One region of the Bacillus sp. BSL6 genome, then DNA from elsewhere that is predicted to be linked to it. Evidence: riboswitches for the same ligand, from Rfam matches in the RefSeq annotation. Region 1 holds a riboswitch; each other region holds the start of a gene.
What was found. Region 1 has a riboswitch for thiamine pyrophosphate ahead of thiC (phosphomethylpyrimidine synthase ThiC). Riboswitches for the same ligand answer to the same signal wherever they lie in the genome.

Region 1 (6,112 bases):
AAACTATCTATCTCGCAAATATCATTGGTAGTGACATCGGTTCACTATTATTACCAATCGGTACGCTAGCTTCTCTCATTTGGATGTATATCCTGAAACAAAACAAAATTAAAGTAAAATGGAAAGACTATTTAAGTGTATCCCTTATCGTTATTCCACTCACAACAGTCGTTACATTATTCCTCTTATTCTATTGGGTACATCTCTTCTTCGCCTTATAAAGTGAAACTTTAATCAGTGGGGGTTTTGTACATCCACCACTGATTATCAGCCCTAACCAATCGGGCTTTTACGGGCAGTTGCCCCCCACCTAACTTCTTTGCTTCCGCTGAATTTTGAGGTGGGGGTCTTACTGCCCACAAATAGCGGGATAAACAACAGAAGCCCACTTTGCTACCGTCTTAGCAAAGCGGGCTTCTTCTATATTTAAGTTAGGTACTACAGTGTGATCAATCAAGTAAAGAGGTGTAACGTGTTATTGGTATAAATGACTACCAGTTTCTTTAAATTCTTTCGCTTTCTCTTTCATTCCTTTTTCAATTGCTTCTGTCGTTTCTAAATCATTTTCTTTTGCGTATTCACGAATATCATGTGAAATTCTCATACTACAAAACTTCGGTCCACACATGGAACAGAAATGAGCCGTTTTCGCACCTTCTGCTGGCAACGTTTCATCGTGATACTCCATCGCGCGTTCAGGATCTAAAGATAAATTAAATTGATCGCGCCAACGGAATTCAAAACGAGCTTTTGAAAGTGCATCATCACGCTGATGAGCCGTTTTGTGCCCTTTCGCTAGATCAGCTGCATGCGCAGCGATTTTGTACGTAATAACACCTTCGCGTACATCATCTTTATTCGGTAAACCTAAATGTTCTTTCGGCGTTACATAACAAAGCATCGCCGTTCCAAACCAGCCAATCATCGCAGCTCCAATTGCGGATGTAATATGGTCATAACCTGGTGCAATATCTGTCGTTAACGGTCCAAGTGTATAGAATGGTGCGCCCTGGCAAATATCAAGCTCTTTCTCCATATTTTCTTTAATTAAATGCATCGGTACATGCCCAGGCCCTTCAATCATAACTTGCACATCATGTTTCCAAGCAATCTTCGTTAATTCACCAAGTGTTTCAAGCTCAGAGAACTGCGCTTCGTCATTTGCATCTGCAATCGAACCTGGACGTAATCCATCTCCAAGAGAGAACGAAACATCATACTGCTTCATAATTTCACAAATCTCTTCAAAATGAGTGTATAGGAAGTTTTCTTTATGATGGTATAAACACCACTGCGCCATAATTGAACCACCGCGCGAAACGATACCTGTCGTACGCTTTGCAGTAATCGGAATGTAACGAAGTAATACGCCAGCGTGAATTGTAAAGTAATCTACGCCTTGCTCCGCTTGCTCAATTAACGTATCACGATACACTTCCCACGTTAAATCTTCTGCAATTCCGTTTACTTTTTCAAGAGCTTGATAGATCGGTACAGTTCCAACTGGTACAGGCGCATTACGAATAATCCACTCGCGCGTCGTATGAATGTTTTTACCTGTAGATAAATCCATAATCGTATCTGCACCCCAGCGAGTAGCCCATGTCATCTTCTCTACTTCTTCCGCGATAGAAGAAGATACAGCAGAGTTTCCGATATTTGCATTCACCTTCACGTGGAAATTACGTCCAATAATCATCGGCTCTGCTTCCGGATGGTTAATATTTGCTGGTAAAATAGCGCGACCTTCCGCAATTTCCTTACGAACAAACTCCGGGTCTACTCCTTCACGAATCGCAACATATTCCATCTCAGACGTAATGATGCCATTACGTGCATAATGCATTTGCGTAACATTTGCACCTTGCTTCGCTCTAAGCGGTTTGCGATCCATTTGCGGGAAAACAGGTGTATGTTTCGAAGCCACCTTCACACCGTCATCCTCTGGTTTTACTTCGCGTCCTTCGTATGCCTCTACATCTCCGCGCTCTAGGATCCAAGAGTGGCGCGGCGCCTGCAACCCCTTCTCTAACTCGACTTTATACGCAGGATCTGTGTAAGGACCGCTTGTATCATACACACGAATTGGCGGATTCGGGACGCCATTTGTATCGCTTTGTTCAATCTCACGCATCGGTACTTTCATACCTTCTCGTGGTCCATCCACATACACTTTCTTACTTCCTGGTAAACTCGATTTCAATTCAATTTGCTCAGCTGAAACAGACTGTTTCATAACCTTTGTTGCCCCCCTGTACGTGACAAGGACGAGATATGGCCAGCGTATGCCAAAATAAAAAGAGCCAGGTCCATAAAAAAATAAGGACCTGGCTCATAAAGACATCATTATGTAAAGCCGTTAACTTCCCTACGCTGGTACGAGCCAGATCAGGTCCAAAGGGTTAAGAAGTTCACGCGCTTCTCTCTCAGCCTACGCATACGTTAGGCACCCCTAGTTTATCACTGATTTAATTTTCAATACTTTCTCATCATACACGATAATCTGAAAAATGCAAAGTTTATTTCTCTCGCTCTTTACGGAATCATCCAAGTTAAATAATAGGCCTGAACATAAGTCATAATCCCCACAATTATTACGAAGAACAAACTATGCTTCACTGTAAACCGGAATAAATCTGATTCTTTTCCAGCAAGTCCAACTGCTGCACAAGCAATGGCAATTGATTGCGGAGAAATCATTTTTCCGGTTACACCGCCCGTTGTATTCGCTGCAACGAGAAGTACTTCAGATACACCGACTTGCTGCGCTGTAATTGCTTGTAAATTTGAAAATAATGCATTCGCTGACGTATCAGATCCTGTTAAGAATACACCGATCCATCCTAAGAATGGTGAGAAGAACGGGAATAGTCCGCCAGTTCCTGCTAGTGCTAATGCTAGTGTAGAAGATAGCCCAGAATAGTTTGCAATAAATGCAAATCCTAATACAAATCCAATAGATAGAATTGGCATTTTTAATTCACTTAAAGTTTCTTTAAATGTTACCACTGCATCATTTACACTCATTTTCAAAATAAACATGGAAATGAGACAAGCAATTAAAATTGCTGTTCCCGTTGCTGATAATACATCGAACTTCAAAATTGCCTCGTAAGGCGTCGCTTTATTTACAATAGGCTCTGCTTTCATTACTAAATTGTGCAAGCCTGGAATTTCAAACTTAAATACAAGACTTTCTAACGCGCCTCCTGGAGCAAATAATGCTTTAAAGAAACTTTGACTCCAAATGACTACCATAACCGTTAATACGATAAATGGAGACCATGCCTTTACTACTTTTCCTAACGTTAATTTCGGCATCGATGCCGCTGTTGTTGCAGCTGCTTCTCTATTTGCTTGCCCAGATTGATAAATTTCTTTCGGTTGCCATACTTTTAAGAACAGCGCTAAACTAACTAAACTTACAAGTGCCGACGTAATATCCGGAAGTTCTGGCCCTAAGAATGTCGCTGTAATGAACTGCGTAATGGCAAACGAACTACCCGCTACAAGTAAAGCAGGCCATGTTTGTCTTACCCCTTTTAATCCGTCCATTAAAAATACGATAAAGAACGGAACAAATAATGATAAAAACGGTAATTGATGTCCAGCCATTTGTCCAATTTTATGTGGATCAATACCTGTTACTTGTCCAGCAACTGTAATTGGAATTCCCATCGCTCCAAAAGCGACTGGTGCTGTATTTGCAATTAAACAAAGACCCGCTGCATATAAAGGATTTAACCCAAGACCCGCAAGAAGTGCTGCCGTAATCGCGACTGGTGCACCAAATCCTGCTGCCCCTTCTAAAAATGCTCCGAATGAAAAACCGATTAAAATAACGAGTAAACGATGGTCATTCGTAATGGACAATACAGATGCACGAATTACATCGAATTGACCTGTTTTCACAGAAATTTTATATAAAAATACCGACATAATGATAATCCAAGCAATTGGCCATAATCCGTATAAGAAACCATATCCGGTCGCTGCCATTGCCATCGTGAACGGCATCTTATAAGCGAATAACGCCACTAAAATTGTCAGTACAACTGTAATAAATCCTGCCACATACCCCTTCATGCGGAAAACTGCTAAAGCTAAGAAAAAAAAGATAATCGGAATAAGTGCGACCGCTGCCGAAATCCAAATGTTTCCGAACGGATCATAAACTTGTGTCCATGTGTTCATTATTCTCTCCCCCTAAAGAATCCCCTTTTAAATAGAATAACCTCATCAATAGACTATCAGGTCATCATACCTTTAAGTCTAAAAATAAAAAAACGTTTAAGAAAACGTTTTCAATAACTTTCATTTATACTGTACCATAACAATTTCCATTTAAAAAGATTTTTTTGAAAATTTTATCATTTAACGAAAAAATCTTACAAAATCGTCACGTTCTTGTAATGTTCATCGATAGCAAGCTCGCTACCTTTCCTGCATAATAAAGGTATAACAACGGATATTATTTATGAGGTGATATATATGAACGGAAACAAAATATTAGCAGCTTTATCATACTTTAGTGTATTATTTGCCCCTATCTTATTCCCGATTATTGTGTGGATTGTGGGAGACGCGGAAACGAAACCACATGCAAAACGTGCTCTATGGACACACATTATCCCAAGTATTGCTACATTCATTGGCATGATTATTTTAGGAGTTATGGGTCTTGGATCTGATCAACCGGATGTAACACTGGGCATCGGTACAATGATTGTCTTATGTATTTGCGGAATCATTAGCTTATACTACTTCATTTGGAACATCGTGAAAGGTATAAAAGTACTGAAAGCTTAATTTTAAACAAACGTTTGATTAATAAGAAAAAACCGTCCCAAAATACTTTTTGGGACGGTTTTTTTTATCTTCTGCGTTTCTTCTTTTTTCTCATCATTTTCTTGCGTCGCGTATTCACTTTATCCGCTATAATGTGAAGCGTGCTTGCCACAACAATTCCCATTACGAACGTTACAATTTCAACCTCATGTTCCTTCGCCATTTCTATTAAATTCCCGTCAAGCGCGATTACATTTAATAGGAATAAAAACGGAGAAAACACAATTAACATGTATGCAATACGAATCACATCACCAAGTATAATTGTGTGTGTAAAGAAGGAGCGATGCGGCATCACCTTCTTATACGGATACCAAAATATACGTAGGAATCCCCATTTATTATACGCATTACTATACGTATCTAAATCCGGTGTTAAAAATGTAGTACCTACTAAAAAGCCAATTGCAAAAGTTAATAAAAAATCAAAATTTGTTAGTCCATACGAAAAGAGCATAAACAAAACAACCGGAAGGGATATTAAGTTTATTTTCGTATGCGTTCTTCCTGATGGCATAATGCACTTCCTCGCTTACGTTCGCCCTGTCACCATGTGACAGTTCTTACCTATTGATCTAATTTCTGATCGATAAAGGATGTGTCTATATCCGAACCAAACCATTCTGCCAACTTCACTCGCGCCTTATCTTTTACAGCATCATCGACGTATAGCGACGCTTGTAATAATGCAGCCATTAACGCCCCTAAATCATCCGTATAACCAATTCCAGCAACGAAATCTGGAATCGCATCAATCGGTGCAATAAAATAAGCAAGTGCTCCAATTACAATAATTTTCACTCGTTTTGGAACATCTGGTTTCTGCAAAACGTAAAACAACAGTAAACTTGCATAAATAACTGACTGCCCTGCCTGCTTTGCGACATGTTTTACTTTCTTCCAAAATGCTTCAACTGAAAATTTTTGCTCCATGTAAAGGCCTCCCTATTTTTTAAAAGAAATAAGCTACAATATGTTTTCAGTAAAAGTTCATCAAAATTACACATAATCTATCAATGAACTTTCATTGTAACAAACAAACCCGAAAAGAACAAGTGTTCGTTAATTTTTACATATTTCCCTTCATATAATAGGTTTCTAGATAACCACTTACCCATTGTCATTTCTTATTTCTCAACAAGAGATTTTTCACTTTCACTTAACATTCTGCTCTACCTTTGTTATATTTTCTAGTTGACGGACATATAAACGAATGTTAAAGTTTTCTCTGGTAGTGACAAATCTCATACAAAAAATGTAAAAT
Region 2 (6,112 bases), on a different contig from region 1:
CCACCAATCATTGCTAAGTAACTGTCTCCCATATCAACACCAAATCCTGATGGACCTGCATAGTTTAATAACCAAATGACAACCGAACCACCGAAGATAAATGTACCTGCTTTACGAACAAATCCTTTTCCTTTCTCCCACGTACTTAACCATAACGTTTTCGCTTGTGGTACGCGGTAAGGAGGTAGCTCAATAACGAAAATAGATTTTTCCGCTTTTAAAATGGTAAGAGACATAATTTTTGTAACGAGTAACGCTAGAGCAATACCTGCAACATATAAAGAAAATACAACAGTTGCCTGACTTTTTGGGAAGAATACTCCCGCAAACAGTGCATATACAGGTAAACGTGCTGAACAAGACATAAATGGTGTTACAAGAACTGTAAGTAAACGTTCTTTTTCTTGTTCAATCGTTCTCGCTGCCATAATACCTGGAACATTACAGCCAAAACCGATAATCATCGGAATGAACGCTTTTCCGTTTAAACCGAAGAACTCCATAATTCTATCCATAACAACTGCAATTCGCGCCATATACCCTGAATCTTCTAATAATGAAATAAAAAAGAATAGTGCAAAGATTTGTGGAACGAATACTAATACAGCACCAACACCGGCAATAATACCTTCTGTAACGAGTGCTTGAATAAAATCAGAAGCTCCGATACTTGTAAGTCCAGCTGTCACCCAATCCGTAAGCTGTCCAGCAAAAAACTCATCTAACATATCTGACAGCGGTGTCCCAATCCACGTAAACGTAACCTGAAAAATAAAAAACATAACTGCTAAAAAGATTGGAAGTCCTAAAATTTTATGTGTAATTAATCTATCAATTTTTTCTGAAAAAGGAATTTTTCCTTCTTTCTCATGCTTCATAACATTTGTTTTTAACTTTTCAATATACGCTTCACGAGTTTTATAAATATGCTCTTCCAACGTACAATCAAGTTTTTCTTCTAAGCGAGATCGAATGGCTTTGAGTTCCTTATAGATTGGTAATACCTTCATTTCTTTTTCTACTACTTCGTTATTGCTTAAAAATTGAAGCGCTAACCATCTCGGATGCTCGTAATTCACTGTCTCTAAAAGAGCAATTACTTCTCCAATTCCTTCATCCATTTGTACACCATATGAAATAAGGAATGGCTTTTTCTCGTTTTTGTCATTTTCTTTAAGAGTCGCAAGTAGTTCTTCACAACCTTTGCCACTTCTTGCAACGACAGGAACGACTGTTACACCTAATAGTTCTGATAATCGTTTTACATCAATTACAATTCCTCTTTGCTTCGCCACATCAATCATATTTAAACCAATTGAAACGGGCTTACCAAATTCAAGTAATTGCAACGTTAAATGCATATTTCGTTCAAATTGCGAAGAATCCACAATATTTAACATATGCTGAAATTCTTCTGTTAGTAGAAAGTTTGTTACAACACCTTCATCACGTGAAACTGGATTCAAATCATACACACCCGGTAAATCAATCAATGTTCCTTGCTTATCTTTTAATTTACCAACCTTCTTTTCTACTGTTACACCGCTCCAGTTTCCTATATATTCATAAGAACCAGTAAGTGCATTAAATAATGATGTTTTCCCTGTATTCGGATTCCCTAGCAAAGCTACCTTATTCACGCTAATTCCACCTTTATCATTTTCGCGTCACAATGACGAATGCTAATTAACTGTCCACGACACTCCAATGTACAAGGACCTTTGAACATCGCTTTTTGCTTCATACGAAGTTCGCTTCCTTCCGAAAGACCAAAAGCAGCCAGTCTTCTCTTTAATAATTGATCTAACGACTGAACGCTTTTTACTAACACTTTCTCACCGATTTTAATATCTACTAAGCTCATAACCTTCCCCCTCAGAAGAGAATGATAATTATTTTCAGACAAATTATAGCACACTCTATTTCTCTTGTACTATACCCTTTTGCTTCATATTTATTAACATTTCGCTACAATTCTATTTCAATCATTGTCATACTGTATTCGTTTGCCATTCTCATCCATTTCGCTTACAATAAACAGTAGCAAATAAAGAATTTCGTTATCACAGGGGGAGCTATGCCGCTGAGAGGGAACACTTCGTTCCGACCCTTCGAACCTGTTAGTTAATTCTAACGCAGGGATTGTGCAAACGTCCGAAATACATACCTCTTTTATTTACGTATTTCGTATCCTCCTATGATATCTATTCTTTTTTGTACAACTTGGATTTAGGGGGAGACAACATGCGTAACACCAATTTACAAGCGATGATCGAATCTGCTATTCTTGCAGCCTTCGCTATGATCATCGATATTTTACCATTATCACTTAAACTTCCAACAGGCGGTTCCATTTCATTTGCTATGATTCCTATTTTTATTATTGCTTACCGCTGGGGCTTTAAATCAGCTTTCTTAGGTGGTTTAGTTTGGGGACTATTACAAATTGTCGTGGGAGATGCTTACATTTTAACACCTGTTCAAGCATTCATTGAGTACTTCATTGCCTTTGCTTTTATTGGATTTGCTGGCTTATTCTATCGTCCAATTCAAAAAGCACTTTTAACGTCTAATGAAAATAACTTAGAACAATCAAATTTAGGTAGCCGTAAAGACAAACCTTCTTCAAAACAAAACGAAGGTAAGAAAGTTCTTGGTTATATTATCCTTGCTACATTTATCGGTAGCTTTGCTCGCTATTTCTGTCACTTTATTGCTGGTATCATTTTCTGGGGACAATATGCACCGAAAGGTCAATCAGCTGTGCTATATTCATTAATCGTAAATGGTAGTACAATGATTGGTTCCTATATTCTATGTACCGTTTTACTTATATTTTTATTTCTTACTTCACCACGCTTATTCAAGAGCATCAATGCTTATCAAATAAATGCAAACAAAAAGGGCGCTTAATGAGCGCTCTTTTTTTCATATCGTAATATCAATTAAAAATACAATAAATACGCAAAAGAAAATAAATACCATTATACTTAGCCAATTGCTATGCACGGTTCATCGACTCCTTACATAACCTCATTTTCTAAACAAATTATACTGATTAAAAATAAAGATTAGGTAAAGATAATATGAAAATAAATAAAAAAAAGCGTAGATCATATTGTCTACGCTTCTTTCGATAAATAGAAATAAAATAACACACCATCTTCTGTATTTTCTGCCCCATATTCAGCATCATGTAGTTCTAAAATATTCTTTGAAATGGCAAGTCCAAGACCTGTTCCTCCTTGCGAACGCTGGCGAGCTGCATCTACGCGATAAAAACGATCCCAAATTTTATCTAATTGCTCTTCTTCAATATGAGTACCTTTATTTTCAATACATACTTTTATACGATCCTTCTCATCTATTGTAGAAATAATAATATCTTCTTTATTTGGTGTATAACGTATCGCATTCGTAATGAAGTTCACGATGACTTGTTCAATCCGGCCTTGATTTGCGACTACTTCAAATGGGCCTATATGTTTATGAACACGAAGTCCTTTTTTCTCTATTTCTACAGAAAGGTTTTCACATATATCTTCCATTACTGTATCAATATAAAATGAATCCTTTTTCATTTTATATGTGCCTGACTCAAATTTAGCTAACTCCAGCATATCCAAAATTAAAGTATCCATTTTGTCTACTTCCCGTTCCATCGCTTGAAAATAGTACTCTTTTTTATGCTCAGCTACTCCATCTTTTAAAATAGAAATACAGCTTTTCATAATACTCAGTGGTGTTTTTAGTTCATGCGAAACACCAGAAATGAATTCTTTCCGCGTCTTTTCTAACTTTCTTTCCTTTTCAATATCTTGTTCTAGCTGTCCAATATGGGAATGGAGTTTATTGGATAATACATTAATATTTTTCGATAAATCACCAATTTCATCTTTTGAAGTAATCGGTATTTGTTCTGTGAAATCTAAATGCGCTATTTTCTTCGTCGTATCATTTATTTTTAATAACGGCTTTGCGATTTGCTTAGAGTAATAGAACGAAGCTAGAAAAATAAGAACAACTACAAATGCAATGATGTAAATGTAGTAATCTTGCACCATTTGTACAGCTTCATCTACAGGCTGTAAAGAAGCCATTGCATATATATATGTGACGGATCCGTCTTTTTCTTTTATTGGTTTGATTAATAATTTATATTTAATATCATTTTTTTCATAGTCCATTGTTTGTGTTGCATATTGTATGGGCTTGCTCTCTTTCAATAATAAATCCGTTTGAAATTCTTTTATGTTATCTAAAAAGATGCTATTTTTATAAATTGGATTTATAGGACCTGTTACATCCGGAAGCTGAACTTTCGTAACACGCCCTCTTATGTGAATATCTGGTTCTTGGGCAGCTTGCTCCTGAACTGCCGGCTTCTTTTCCTTACCAAATTGTTCCTCAGCTGCTTTCTTTTTCTCCTGATCTAATTTACTCATTTTCTCATTAAATGCTTTTTCTAACTGTTTATTAAATCCATTCAAATTTTGCTTACCTAGCGAAAAAGAGAATGGAATAAAACTTTCTTCTTTTTTCACTCCTGAAAAATAAATTTCTTGGCCTAAAAACGGAGTTGATGACTTATTATCAATCTCTTCTATATTGATGAGATTGTATAAAGGAATTTTGAATATTTGTTGTCCAAAACTCTTCTGTTGCTTACGATCTATCGTTACCTCAAAATAAAAATCATCCGCATGCTTTAAATTCCCGTTCTGATCTAATGTCGTAATCCACGTATTATTTTCTCTTAAAAAGTCTTGCTCCAGTCGCTTAATTTCTTCTGTATTTCCTGCATAGTTTAAATAATTTTTCTCAAAGGAATTTAAATTCACTTTAATATCTTCCACTTTTCGATTCGCATAATATTGTTTAAAAAATATCGTTTGTCCAATAAATATTGTCGCTAAAATTAACATACATAATGCTGTTGTGAGAGTAAATAATTTTAGTACAATCCCTTTTCTCATACATTCCCCTCAAATTTATAACCCGTTCGTACTACAGTTGTAATGTACTTTGCTTTCTCTCCTAATTTATTTCTTAAATTACGAATATGGCTGTTAACCGTTCGGTCGTCACCAGCAAATTCATATCCCCAAATTCTTGATATAAGTTGCTCTCTTGTTAAAACAATCCCTTGATTTCTCATAAAATACGCTAATATTTCAAATTCTGTATGTGTTAAATTAATGTCTGTTCTATCTACCGTAACAGTACGCGATGGAAAGTGGACGTGGATGCCATGAATTGATAATGTATCATCTTCATTCTCTAAAAGTTTCTTTGTTACTTTTCTACTTTCTAACAACCGTTTCGCTCTTGCTAATAAAATTGGCGGACTATACGGCTTCGTCACATAGTCATCTGCTCCAAGTTCAAATCCAAGTAACGTATCGTCTTCATCAACACGTGCCGTTAGCATAATAATAGGAACCTCGGATGTTTTACGGATTCTTCGGCAAACGGACCATCCATCAAGTTCCGGCAACATAATATCTAAAATAACTAAATCAACCTCTTCTTCCTCAAATACAACTAAAGCTTCTTTCCCGTCCCTTGCTTCAAACACTACATATTGCTCACTTAAAAAATAATCTTTTAATATTTCGCGTAATATGTCTTCATCTTCAACAATTAAAATATTTTTTGACATAACTTATGTATCCCCCTCCCACTTTGAGAAACTACAATTTCACTTTGAATAACTAGCAGTTAACTTCGCCTCGATAATATATCTATCCGGTGCATCCCCTATATAATTAAATGGATAGCAAGTCGTCAGTGTTAATATCTGTTCTTCTTTTTTTATAATAACAGTACGATCATCCGCATGGGTAATCCACTTCTTTTGAATTTCATATGTGTACGTTTTATTATCATACTCTAAAACAAGAGTATCTTTTTCTTTTAACTCTCCTAAATCTGTAAAGACCGTATCCCGGTGCCCACTTAGTACAGTATGGCCCCCTCCAGATGGCGTTGTCGTTACATCACTAACGAACATTCCAACTCCTTTTTTCAGCGTTGCATCATCCGCTCCCCAATATACAGAAAACTTCTTCTTTATTTTCGGTATATGTAACATCGCTACCTTTTCTCCTTC
Region 3 (6,112 bases), on a different contig from region 1:
ATAAAAATTAAAATGTCCACCTATTTAGAGATACAAATGTAAAATTTGGATGTATTATTTTTTCGAAATAATTTAACAAAGTACGTGAATGTTACATTTCTTGTGTTATATAATAAAAAATGTATATAACACAAGGATTGTTTTGATTATTTATTTTAATTTTCTTTTAAATTAAATTATTCAAATATATCTTAACTAATGAATTTCGGAGGTAGTTTATCATGTTTTGGCTACAATTTCTTACATTACTACTCTGCATTTTTATTGGCGCACGTCTAGGCGGAGTTGGTCTAGGAGTAATGGGTGGCGTTGGTATGGCAATACTTGTTTTCGTCTTCCACTTACAACCTACAGCTCCTCCTATTGATGTCATGCTTATGATTTTAGCAGTAATTACAGCTGCTGGTGCACTCCAAGCCGCTGGAGGAATGGACTACCTTGTTCATTTGGCTGAGAAAGCATTACGAAAAAATCCAAAACGCATTACATTCTTTGCTCCAATTGTTACTTATTTATTTACACTTTGTGCAGGAACTGGTCACGTTGCTTATTCTGTACTTCCTGTTATCGCAGAAGTCTCTCGCGAATCTGGAATTAGACCAGAACGACCAATGTCAATTGCCGTAATTGCTTCCCAACAAGCAATTACAGCTAGTCCTATATCAGCTGCAACAGTTGCACTTTTAGCAATGTTAGCTGACTATAAAATCACCTTATTAGATATTTTAAAAGTAAGTATCCCTTCTACTTTCATCGCTTGTATGATAGCTGCATTTGTTGCTAGCAAAATGGGGAAAGAATTAAATGAAGACCCTGAATACTTAAAACGATTAAAAGAAGGAATGATTCCTAAGATTGAAGAGAAAAAAGAATTTGTTGGTGTAAAAGGCGCTAAATTATCAGTTATCCTTTTCCTAGTAGGAACTTTCCTTGTCGTACTTCTCGGTTCATTTGAAGCACTTCGTCCAGGATGGATAGTTGATGGAAAGTTAGCCCGTCTTTCCATGCCAAACACAATTGAAATGGTTATGTTAACGATCGCAGCTCTTATTATTATTTTCTGTAAACCAAATGTAGAAAGCATCGTGTCTGGTAACGTCTTTAAAGCGGGGGCAACAGCAGTTGTTGCTATTTTCGGTATCGCTTGGATGGGAGATACTTTCTTTAACGGAAACTTAAATATGATTCAGGGATCAATTCAGCATCTAGTAACAAGTGCGCCATGGCTATTTGCCATCGCATTATTCATTCTATCTATTTTACTATATAGCCAAGCCGCAACAGTACGTGCTTTAATGCCTCTTGGATTATCACTCGGTATTCCACCAGCACTACTGATCGCGATGTTCCCTGCAGTAAATGGATATTTCTTCATTCCAAACTACGGAACAATCGTTGCTGCCATTAACTTTGATCGTACTGGCACAACTGGCATTGGTAAATATGTTTTAAATCATAGCTTTATGATTCCAGGCCTAATCGCAACATTCACTTCTATCGGAATTGGAATGCTCTTAATTTCAATTATGTTTTAAAGAAAAAGCACAAACCTACAAATTTAAAGGGTTTGTGCTTTTTTAATCAAACGTTTGTTTAAATATTTTTATCTGTCCATTCTGTTCTTTACTATTTTTGTGAAGTTCCCTTTTCCTACAAACTCCTACTTACTTCCTCTACTAATTTCTTCGTACTTTCATAGGCAGATTCCGCTAAACTAATCGCAGAGATAACGGAAACACCATCCGCACCTGCTTCTATAACCGAAGCTGTATTTTCAATTGAAATGCCACCAATCCCAACAATCGGTATTGTAATTCCTTGTTCTCTAAAATGAGCTAAACCTTTCGTTCCTTGCACCGCTTTCGTATCCTTTTTCGTACTCGTCGGAAAAATTGGGCCAACTCCTAAATAATCAGCTCCGTTTTTAATTGCCCAGCGTGCTTCTTCAATTGTATGGGTAGATACACCAACAATTTTATCCCCCATTTTTTCACGAACAGAAGTAATTCCTTCATCATCTTGTCCAACATGCACGCCATCTGCATCTAACTCGAGAGCTAGTTCCACATCATCATTTACGATGAATGGTACACCGTATTCCTTACAAATTGCTTGTAATTCTTTTGCGAAACAAATACGTTCTTCTCCCGTTAAAGCCCCTTCTCCCTTTTCACGAAATTGAAAAATTGTTATACCACCTTCAAGTGCCTCTCTCAATACTTGCAGTGGATCCTTCGTACAATTGTTACTTCCCATAATAAAATATACTGATAATAACTTAGACATTTCTGCCTTTGAAATACGTGACATTTATTTTCCCTCCTTACTATATAACCTCAATCTTCCCATACTTTTCTATATCACCCGAAGTCGTATTGGCTAACTGATTTAAAAATTCAATTTGGAAACTACCAGGTCCTTTTTCTACTGTCTTAGCAGCTGCTAGTTCCGCGGCTACACCATAAAACGTTAATGCCGCTAATGCAGCCTTTACATAATCCTTTTCTACCGCTACAAATGCTCCTATTACAGAAGTTAGTAAACAACCAGTTCCCGTAATTTTCGTTAAAATAGAGTGACCATTTCGAATAACAATAGTTCGCTCTCCATCTGTAACAACATCTTCTTTTCCAGTAATCACCGCAACTGTATTTAGTTCATCTGCTGCCTGCTTTGCAATACTTACGACATTACCATTTCCAGCACCAGCGTCTACCCCTTTAATTTCCCATTTTTCATTAATAACGTTCGCTATTTCAGCTGCATTTCCGCGAATAATTGCTAATTCGATTTCAGCCGGAATATGTCTCGCAACTTCTGTTCGATACGAAGTTGCCCCTGCGCCAACCGGATCAAACAGTACCGGTACATCATTCCTATTAGCCGACTTACCAGCAAGTAACATCGCTTCTACCTCGTCAGGACGAAGTGTCCCCATATTTAATACTAACGCCCCAGCAATGCTAGCCATTTCTGCTACTTCTTCTTTTGCATACGCCATTACAGGGGATGCCCCTAATGCTAATAAACCGTTAGCTGTAAAATTTGTTACAACAACATTTGTAATATTATGAACGAGCGGATTAGATTCTCTCACCAAATCCACTACTTTGCTAATTTCTTTCGTATTCATCCTTCTCATCTCCTAACTATAGTGATGGGAGATACACAAAAAGGCACTTTGCGCGTACGCAAAGTGCCTGAACATGTGCTTTTACACTCTCCCTACGCTGGCATTATCCAACAGGTTCAAATGGTCAATGACGGAATAGTCATACTCTCAGTTTGCATCCACAAACTCCCATGTGCTTATTATTCATCTACTTCAAAGTCTACTCTTATTCTACTAAAATAACAAGTTCTTTACTTTTCTATTTAATATGGAAGCAACCTATATAACAATAAGCATAATAAAATGAAACTTTAATCAGTAGAGACTTTGTTCATTCCACTAAAAACCGTTCAAATATGGAGCGAAACTGAATCTCAAGAAGATGTATGCTATAGTTAACGTATGGAAATTTGAAAGGATGTTTTTAATATGGCAAAAAGCGTTGTAATCGCTGAAAAACCTTCCGTTGCACGAGATATTGCGCGTGTACTGAAGTGTGATAAAAAAGGAAATGGCTACCTTGAAGGTAGTAAATATATTGTAACTTGGGCTTTAGGTCATCTTGTTACATTAGCTGATCCAGAAAGCTATGATGTGAAATATAAAAAGTGGAATTTAGAAGATTTACCGATGCTACCTGAGCGTTTGAAATTAACTGTTATTAAACAAACAGGGAAACAATTTAACGCTGTAAAAAGTCAGCTTCTTAGAAAAGATGTAAATGAAATTATTGTAGCGACAGACGCTGGACGTGAAGGGGAATTAGTTGCTCGTTGGATTATTGATAAGGTTCGAATTAACAAACCAATTAAACGTCTATGGATTTCATCTGTTACTGATAAAGCAATTAAAGATGGTTTCGCAAATTTAAAACCAGGTAAAGCATATGACAATTTATACGCTTCAGCTGTCGCACGTTCAGAAGCTGACTGGTATATCGGTCTTAACGCGACTCGCGCTTTAACGACTCGCTTTAATGCCCAGCTTAACTGTGGCCGTGTGCAAACACCTACTGTTGCTATGATCGCTAATCGTGAAGATGAAATAAAGAACTTCAAAGCTCAAACTTACTACGGCATTGAAGCTCAAACAACAAATCAATTAAAACTAACGTGGCAAGATGCAAATGGCAATAGCCGCAGTTTTAATAAAGAAAAAATTGATGGTATTGTAAAAGGTTTAGATAAACATAATGCTACTGTTTTAGAAATTGATAAAAAACAGAAGAAGTCATTCTCTCCTGGTCTTTACGATTTAACTGAATTGCAACGTGATGCCAATAAAAAGTTCGGTTACTCTGCGAAAGAAACATTGAATATTATGCAGAAATTGTATGAGCAACATAAAGTGCTAACATACCCTCGTACAGATTCGCGTTACATTTCATCTGATATCGTTGGAACACTTCCAGAACGTCTAAAGGCGTGCGGCGTTGGGGAATATCGTCCTTTAGCACATAAAGTATTACAAAAGCCTATCAAGGCTAATAAATCATTTGTTGATGATAGTAAAGTAAGCGATCACCACGCAATTATTCCGACAGAAGGATACGTTAACTTCTCAGCCTTCACAGATAAAGAACGTAAAATTTATGATTTAGTTGTCAAACGTTTCTTAGCTGTTTTATTCCCGGCATTCGAATACGAACAACTAACGTTACGCACAAAAGTCGGCAATGAAACGTTCATTGCACGCGGAAAAACAATTTTACATGCCGGTTGGAAGGAAGTATATGAAAATCGCTTTGAAGATGATGATGTAACTGATGACGTAAAAGAGCAGCTTTTACCTCGCATCGAAAAAGGCGATACATTAACTGTAAAGTTAATTATGCAAACATCAGGTCAAACGAAAGCACCTGCACGTTTTAACGAAGCAACTTTACTTTCAGCAATGGAAAATCCTACAAAATATATGGATACGCAAAATAAGCAACTTGCTGATACATTAAAATCAACTGGTGGATTAGGTACTGTAGCAACGCGTGCTGATATTATCGACAAGCTATTCAATTCATTCTTAATTGAAAAACGCGGTAAAGATATTCACATTACTTCAAAAGGCCGTCAGTTACTTGATTTAGTACCAGAAGAGTTAAAATCACCTACACTAACTGGTGAGTGGGAACAAAAGCTAGAGGCAATTGCAAAGGGTAAACTAAAAAAAGAAGTATTCATTTCCGAAATGAAGAACTATACGAAAGAAATTGTTTCTGAAATTAAATCGAGTGATAAAAAATATAAACATGACAACATTTCAACGAAGTCTTGTCCAGATTGCGGTAAACCAATGCTAGAGGTAAACGGCAAAAAAGGAAAAATGCTCGTTTGCCAAGACCGTGAATGTGGTCATCGTAAAAATGTATCTCGTACAACAAACGCTCGTTGCCCTCAGTGTAAGAAGAAGTTAGAATTACGTGGTGAAGGTGCAGGACAAATCTTTGCATGTAAATGTGGCTATCGCGAGAAATTATCCACATTCCAAGAAAGACGTAAAAAGGAATCTGGAAACAAAGCTGATAAGCGTGACGTTCAAAAATATATGAAACAGCAGAAAAAAGAAGAAGAACCATTAAATAACCCATTCGCAGAAGCATTAAAGAAATTAAAATTTGATTAAACAAAAAGGTTCCTACCTCTAGCGGTAGGAACCTTTTATGTTAGTGAATGATTTTACTTCCTTTTGCATTCTCAACGAATTTTTCACTTGATTTGTTAATTGGTGTTTTCAGTAATAACGCAGCAACAATCATAACTACTACGAAAGCACTTAACACAAGTAAATCTCGCGTTACAATATCCCATAGCATTCCGCCTACTGTTTCACGAATTGCACTAATTGCGTATGTGAACGGTAAGAACGGATAAATCGCTTGGAAGAACGCCGGTGTCATTTGAATTGGGAATGTTCCGCCCGATCCTGCTACTTGCAGTACAAGTAAAATGATCGCCATCGATTTCCCTACGTTTCCGAAAATAGAAACGAGTGAGTACACGATAC
Region 4 (6,112 bases), on a different contig from region 1:
ACATTTGAAGAAGCACTGAAAGAAGCGCAAAGTAAAGGAATTGCTGAAACGAACCCAATATTAGATGTAAGTGGTTCTGATAGTGCGTGTAAATTGTTACTTTTGACAAACAGTTTAATGGGAACAGAAAATACGCTTACCGATTTACATATAAAAGGAATCGAACATGTTACACAACAACAAATTCGAAATGCTAAAGAACATAATAAATATATTAAATTAATAGCTTCAGCATATAAGGATAAGGATGGTAAAGTGGTTCTTCATGTGGAACCACAAGAAATAAATAAAGATCATCCGCTAGCAAATGTAAATGGGACAGAAAAAGGGATTACGTTCTTTACAGATACGATGGGCCAAGTTACTACAATTGGTGGTGCATCAAATCCACGCGGAGCCGCAGCAGCAGCTTTAAAAGATATAATTAATTTATATCGTAAAGATTTGTCACGTATTAACGGGGAGTAAAGTTAATAATTGATTAAAGTTGTATTTTATAAAACCGTACCGCCCTTTATAAAAAATACCTATGCAGTGGACCTTTTGAGAATGAAATAAATATGCAAAAATAATTGCAGGGGGTAAGAATTTGTTTAAAGATTTTAAAGTTGTGAAAGATCGTCCCGTTTATATTCAATTAAAAGATTATTTAAAGAAGATGATTATGAAAGGGCATTTGCTTGGGAATCAAAAAATTCCCTCAACAAGGGAACTAAGTGAATTACTTAGTGTAAGCAGAAACACTGTACTCGCTGCTTATGCAGATTTAGAGCAAGAAGGGCTCATTTATGCAGTTAAAGGAAAAGGAAATTTTGTTGCGAAGGTTGATATATCGAACACTTCGTCTGTTGAAATAGATTGGAAAAATAAACTTAATACAGTTACCTTATTAGCTGATGAATTAGATTTAATGAAACATGGTGTTCGCTGGGAAAAAGGAATGATTGTTTTTAACAGCATCGCTCCGGATGAAAAGCTATTTGATGTGGAAAATTTCAAAAGAGCTTTTCTTACTCGTATGTCCATTGAAGGTGATGTCGTATTAAACTATGGATACGCAAAAGGTTATAGACCGTTAATGAATTATCTACTTCATTATATGGAAATGAAAGGTGTAGATATATCGAACAAAGATATTTTAATTACAAATGGATTTACAGAAGGATTAGACATTGTAATATCCTCGTTGTCAAAGAAATCAGGTCGAGTTATTTGTGAGAATCCAACTCACCATGCTGCGCTGAAGCTATTCCGCTTACACGGCCTTGAAGTTCATGGTATTGATATGAATGAAGATGGTATTGATACGAATCAAGTTGAAAAAAGCTTGCGTGAAAAAGAGTTTGATTTTGCGTATTTAATTCCTTCCTATCATAATCCAACCGGCATTGTGACGAGTTCAGAGAAAAGAACGGAATTGATGAGATTATTTTCAAAATATAAGATTCCTATTATAGAAGATGGATTTAATGAAGAGTTACGTTATTCAGGTTCACATTTAGCACCATTATTAACTTTTGCTGGTGCTGGTAATAATGTGATTTATATTAGTAGCTTTTCAAAGGTACTTTTCCCTGGCTTGCGTGTAGGCTGGATCATTGCAGATAAAGAACTAATTCATTATTTAGAAAGTGTGAAAAGAGCAAGAACGATTCACACATCTACTTTAGATCAAGCTGTTCTTTTTCAATATTTACATGAAGGATATTTTGAAAAATATTTAAAAAAGGCAAGGTCTGTTTATAAGAAAAAATATGAGTTAGCTGTTGGGGCGTGTAACGAGTACATTCCGTTTCAAAGAATGACCGGTGATGGTGGACTTCATTTATTTATAGAGTTAGAAGAAAAAATTCATGCCCGTACACTTTTGCAAAAGTGTTATGAGCAAGGGGTTACTTTTTCTCCTGGAGATGTGTTTTATTCTGATGGAGGAGGAGCGAACACGTTTCGATTAGGATTTTCACGTTTGAAAGAAGAAGAAATAGTTCGGGGAATCAAAATAATCGGTGATACAATAAAGTGAAACTTTAATCAGTGGGGGGGCATCCCCCACTGATTATTAGCCCTCACCAATCGGGCTTTTACGGGCAGTTGATCCCCCACCTAACTGCATTGCTTCCGCTGCATTTTGAGGTGGGGGTCTTACTGCCCGTTAATGCGGGATAAAAAACGAAATTAGGAGTTGAGGAAATGAGAATTGGCGTTATTATGGGAGGAGTATCCTCTGAAAAACAAGTATCCATTATGACTGGAAATGAAATGATTGCAAATTTAGATAAAAATAAATATGAAATTGTACCAATTACATTAAATGAAAAAATGGATTTAATCGAAAAAGCGAAAGACATTGATTTTGCATTGCTCGCATTACACGGAAAATACGGAGAAGATGGGACAGTTCAAGGAACGCTTGAAAGTTTAGGTATTCCTTATAGCGGGAGCAATATGTTATCTAGCGGTATATGTATGGACAAAAACATGTCAAAAAAGATTTTACGTTATGAAGGAATAGAAACACCAGATTGGATTGAACTTACAAAAATGGAGGATCTAAATCTTGATGAATTAGATAAGTTAGGATTTCCATTAGTGGTAAAACCAAACTCTGGTGGTTCGAGTGTTGGGGTAAAGATTGTCTATGATAAAGACGAACTAATTTCAATGCTGGAAACTGTGTTCGAATGGGATTCTGAAGTAGTAATAGAAAAGTATATTAAAGGTGATGAGATTACATGTTCCATTTTTGATGGAAAACAGTTACCTATCATTTCAATTCGACATGCGGCTGAGTTCTTTGATTACAATGCGAAATATGATGATGCAGGTACTATTGAAGAAGTTATCGAACTTCCAGCCGAACTTAAGGAACGTGTAAACAAAGCGTCGCTGGCTTGCTATAAAGCATTAAAATGTAGTGTTTATGCAAGGGTTGATATGATGGTGAAGGACGGTATTCCATATGTAATGGAGGTTAATACATTACCAGGGATGACACAAGCAAGTTTACTACCAAAAAGTGCAGATGCAGCGGGAATTCATTATAGTAAACTATTAGATATGATTATTGAAACTTCATTAAGAGTAAGAAAAGAAGAAGGATTTTAAGTAGCGGCATTATGAATACTTTTGACAGTAACAAGAAGTATGTTATGATAAATAAGATACGAAAATAAAATATTTATCCACTAGGGGGGCCTATTATAGGCTGAGATCAAATTGGAATTTGAGACTCTTAGTACCTGATCTGGTTAATGCCAGCGTAGGGAAGTGGGAAAGACATTGCTATTTCATGTATAAATACTGTCAATTTCACTTTCTTTACGCCTGTAAAGAAAGTTTTTTTATTATAAAGCGTTAATTGCTGTGGATAAATACTTATATGAAATGGATTATTGGAGGGAATCAAATGACTTTTTCACAATCATTACGTAAAGAAGTAGATTCAATTTGGGAAGCTAGTTTTCATCATCCTTTTGTAAAAAAACTCGGTGAAGGAACGTTAGATTTAGCTAATTTTCGCTATTACGTGCTTCAAGATTCATATTATTTGAGTCACTTCGCTAGAGTACAAACATTAGGAGCTGCAAAAGCGCTTGAATTAGAAACGACTGCTCGCATGGCACATCATGCTCAAAATACATATGAGGCGGAATTATCTTTACATGAGAACTTTGCGAAGAAACTAGGGATTACACAAGAAGAAAAAGATAATTTTATCCCTGCTCCAACTGCATATGCATATACTTCACATATGTATCGTGCTGCGTATGAAGGACATTTAGGCGATATTATTGCAGCAATTTTACCTTGCTATTGGCTGTATTATGAAATTGGTGAGCGTTTAAAAGAGTGTCAGCCAGAAGAGCCGATTTATAACGAATGGATTTCTGCTTATGGATCTGATTGGTTCCGAACATTAGTTGAAGAGCAAATTACACGATTAGATGCAATAGCTGAAAAGGTGACAGAGTCTGATCGTAAGCGTATGAAACAGCATTTTATTATAAGTAGTCAATATGAATATTCATTTTGGGAAATGGCTTATACTTTAGAAAAGTGGCCGGTAGATACAGAAGTAAAAGATGTAATAGGATAAAGAAAAGAGGTATTGCTATACGTATGTATGGGCAATACCTCTTTTTTAGGTTTTTGTAAAATTATTGTAAAAATCATAAATAAAACACATAATACATATTTAATATCTCTAATGTATGACATTACAGATATAAAGGAGTGCTTTATATTGTAATTACTTTTAACTTTTATAAAGGTTATTGGCGTTCTTGATGAAAAGGATTCACTTCAACAAGAATTGAGAGAAGTATAGCAGAAACAAAGTTACGCTTGGAGGCGGAAGTGCACTCAAACTCATGCAAGCTCAGTTTCAATATCGTGATGAGGATTACAATACATTATTTAATGAAGTTAAAGCGATTATGGAAAAGAATCCTGAACTAAAGAATGACCTTTATGTATGTCAATGTACGTGTTGTAGAAGAACAACCGCGAAAAAACGTGCACACCGGATAAGGATATTGGTATTATGTATAATCTTAGTCCCTCGTTTGTTACTTGCGGATTACTCTATTTTGGTTTTAGAGCAGAGGAAAGCAAGGAAGCTGATATACAAAGAAAAGAATGCAGGAAATAAAGCTCATTACAATTTGAAATTTATTGAAAAAGAGCAGCTAACAACAGCTAGCTGCTCGGCAGGTTCTTTGAGATAAAACAGAAGGGAATATTGACAAAATATAGAGGCTTATTCTGGTTGTTTGAACGTAGTTAAAGAAAGAATATCACATACTATTGATATTAATAAAAACTATCTGTGAATTTCTTTTCTTTATTTTATTCACAAATAGTTCCAGTAGCTATTCCGGTTGGAGCGATACCTACTGGGACATTAGTGATAACAGTATTCGTAGCAATATCAATAGCGGAAACAGTATTACTAGCTTGATTTGTAACATATGCAAGAGTGCCATCAGGTATGATGGTTACTTGATCAGGGGATAAACCAACAGAAATTGTATCAATCACAGCATTTGTCGCCACATCTATTACCGATACATTATTGCTCACTTTATTTACAACGTAAATAAGATTTCCACCCGGTGTAATATCTATACCAACAGGTTCTGTACCTACGTTAATTGTAGCAATAACTGCATTGGTAGCGGTGTTAATAACAGAAACAGTATTGCTGTTTTGATTGGTGACATACGCACGAGTGCCATCTAGTGTGAACACGATTATTCTAGGACGAATACCAACGGGGATGGTAGCGATAACCGTGTTTGTAGCAGTATTAATAACAGAAATTGTGTTGCTTAATTCGTTTGCAACATATGCAAGGGCTCCATTTGGAGAAACAGTGATTCCTTGCGGAGCGATACCAACAGGGATGGTATCAATAACCGTGTTAGTAGCGGCATTAATAACAGAAACGTCATTACTCGCGTGGTTTCCAACATAAACAGTTGTGTTATTTGGAGAAACAGCTACGCCAATTGGATCAGCTCCAACAGGAATGGTAGCAATAACAGTATTCGTAGCAGTATCAATAACAGAAACGGTATCAGAAAAAATATTAGTAACATAAGCACGAGCCCCATTGGGTGAAACTGTTACTTCAAGAGGTGCATTATCTACAGTAATTGTAGCGGCTACAGTATTTGTTCCGGTGTTAATCACTGATACTGTATCATCTGCAGGGTCATCGATGGCTCCTGCGTTTGTAACATATACAAGGAAATTACATGCAGGTCCAGTTGGACACTCACATTCCCCAGTAGGTCCTGGTGGTCCTTCGGGCCCTTGAATTCCTTGCACACCTTGAGGTCCAGTGGGTCCTTGAATTCCTTGCACACCCTGAGGTCCAGTGGCTCCTCCTGGTCCTTCAAGACCTTGAATTCCTTGTATACCCTGAGGTCCAGTGGGCCCTTCCGGTCCCTCCGGTCCTTGAATCCCTTGTATACCCTGAGGTCCAGTCGGTCCCGGTGGTCCTGGTATTCCCATTCCGGTTCCTGAACCAGTCGGTCCCGGTGGTCCTGGTGGTCCTTGAATTCCTTGTACGCCTTGAGGTCCTTGAGGTCCTGGTGGTCCTTCGGGC

Region 2: linked by a shared signal. The riboswitch ahead of thiT (energy-coupled thiamine transporter ThiT) and the one ahead of thiC (phosphomethylpyrimidine synthase ThiC) in region 1 are both predicted to bind thiamine pyrophosphate.
Region 3: linked by a shared signal. The riboswitch ahead of thiM (hydroxyethylthiazole kinase) and the one ahead of thiC (phosphomethylpyrimidine synthase ThiC) in region 1 are both predicted to bind thiamine pyrophosphate.
Region 4: linked by a shared signal. The riboswitch ahead of tenA (thiaminase II) and the one ahead of thiC (phosphomethylpyrimidine synthase ThiC) in region 1 are both predicted to bind thiamine pyrophosphate.

Annotation. Positions count from the first base shown of each region.
Region 1 covers NZ_JAVGCW010000006.1:97,829-103,940, forward strand. The annotation lists gene RCJ96_RS19580 (arsenic transporter) at 1-221, shown strand, start outside; gene thiC (phosphomethylpyrimidine synthase ThiC) at 476-2,236, opposite strand; TPP riboswitch at 2,349-2,464, opposite strand; gene lldP (L-lactate permease) at 2,536-4,194, opposite strand; gene RCJ96_RS19595 (DUF4870 domain-containing protein) at 4,492-4,809, shown strand; gene RCJ96_RS19600 (metal-binding protein) at 4,874-5,365, opposite strand; gene RCJ96_RS19605 (YkvA family protein) at 5,416-5,781, opposite strand.
Region 2 covers NZ_JAVGCW010000001.1:62,403-68,514, reverse strand. The annotation lists gene feoB (ferrous iron transport protein B) at 1-1,640, opposite strand, end outside; gene RCJ96_RS00420 (FeoA family protein) at 1,637-1,864, opposite strand; TPP riboswitch at 2,059-2,160, shown strand; gene thiT (energy-coupled thiamine transporter ThiT) at 2,245-2,913, shown strand; gene RCJ96_RS00410 (sensor histidine kinase) at 3,123-4,976, opposite strand; gene RCJ96_RS00405 (response regulator transcription factor) at 4,973-5,662, opposite strand; gene RCJ96_RS00400 (class D sortase) at 5,702-6,112, opposite strand, start outside.
Region 3 covers NZ_JAVGCW010000007.1:99,005-105,116, forward strand. The annotation lists gene RCJ96_RS21440 (anaerobic C4-dicarboxylate transporter family protein) at 222-1,535, shown strand; gene thiE (thiamine phosphate synthase) at 1,651-2,310, opposite strand; gene thiM (hydroxyethylthiazole kinase) at 2,327-3,133, opposite strand; TPP riboswitch at 3,206-3,315, opposite strand; gene topB (DNA topoisomerase III) at 3,542-5,731, shown strand; gene RCJ96_RS21460 (YhgE/Pip family protein) at 5,772-6,112, opposite strand, start outside.
Region 4 covers NZ_JAVGCW010000004.1:77,276-83,387, forward strand. The annotation lists gene RCJ96_RS14450 (homoserine dehydrogenase) at 1-468, shown strand, start outside; gene pdxR (MocR-like pyridoxine biosynthesis transcription factor PdxR) at 590-2,023, shown strand; gene ddlB (D-alanine--D-alanine ligase) at 2,191-3,105, shown strand; TPP riboswitch at 3,178-3,283, shown strand; gene tenA (thiaminase II) at 3,407-4,096, shown strand; gene RCJ96_RS14470 (YVTN family beta-propeller repeat protein) at 4,849-6,112, opposite strand, start outside.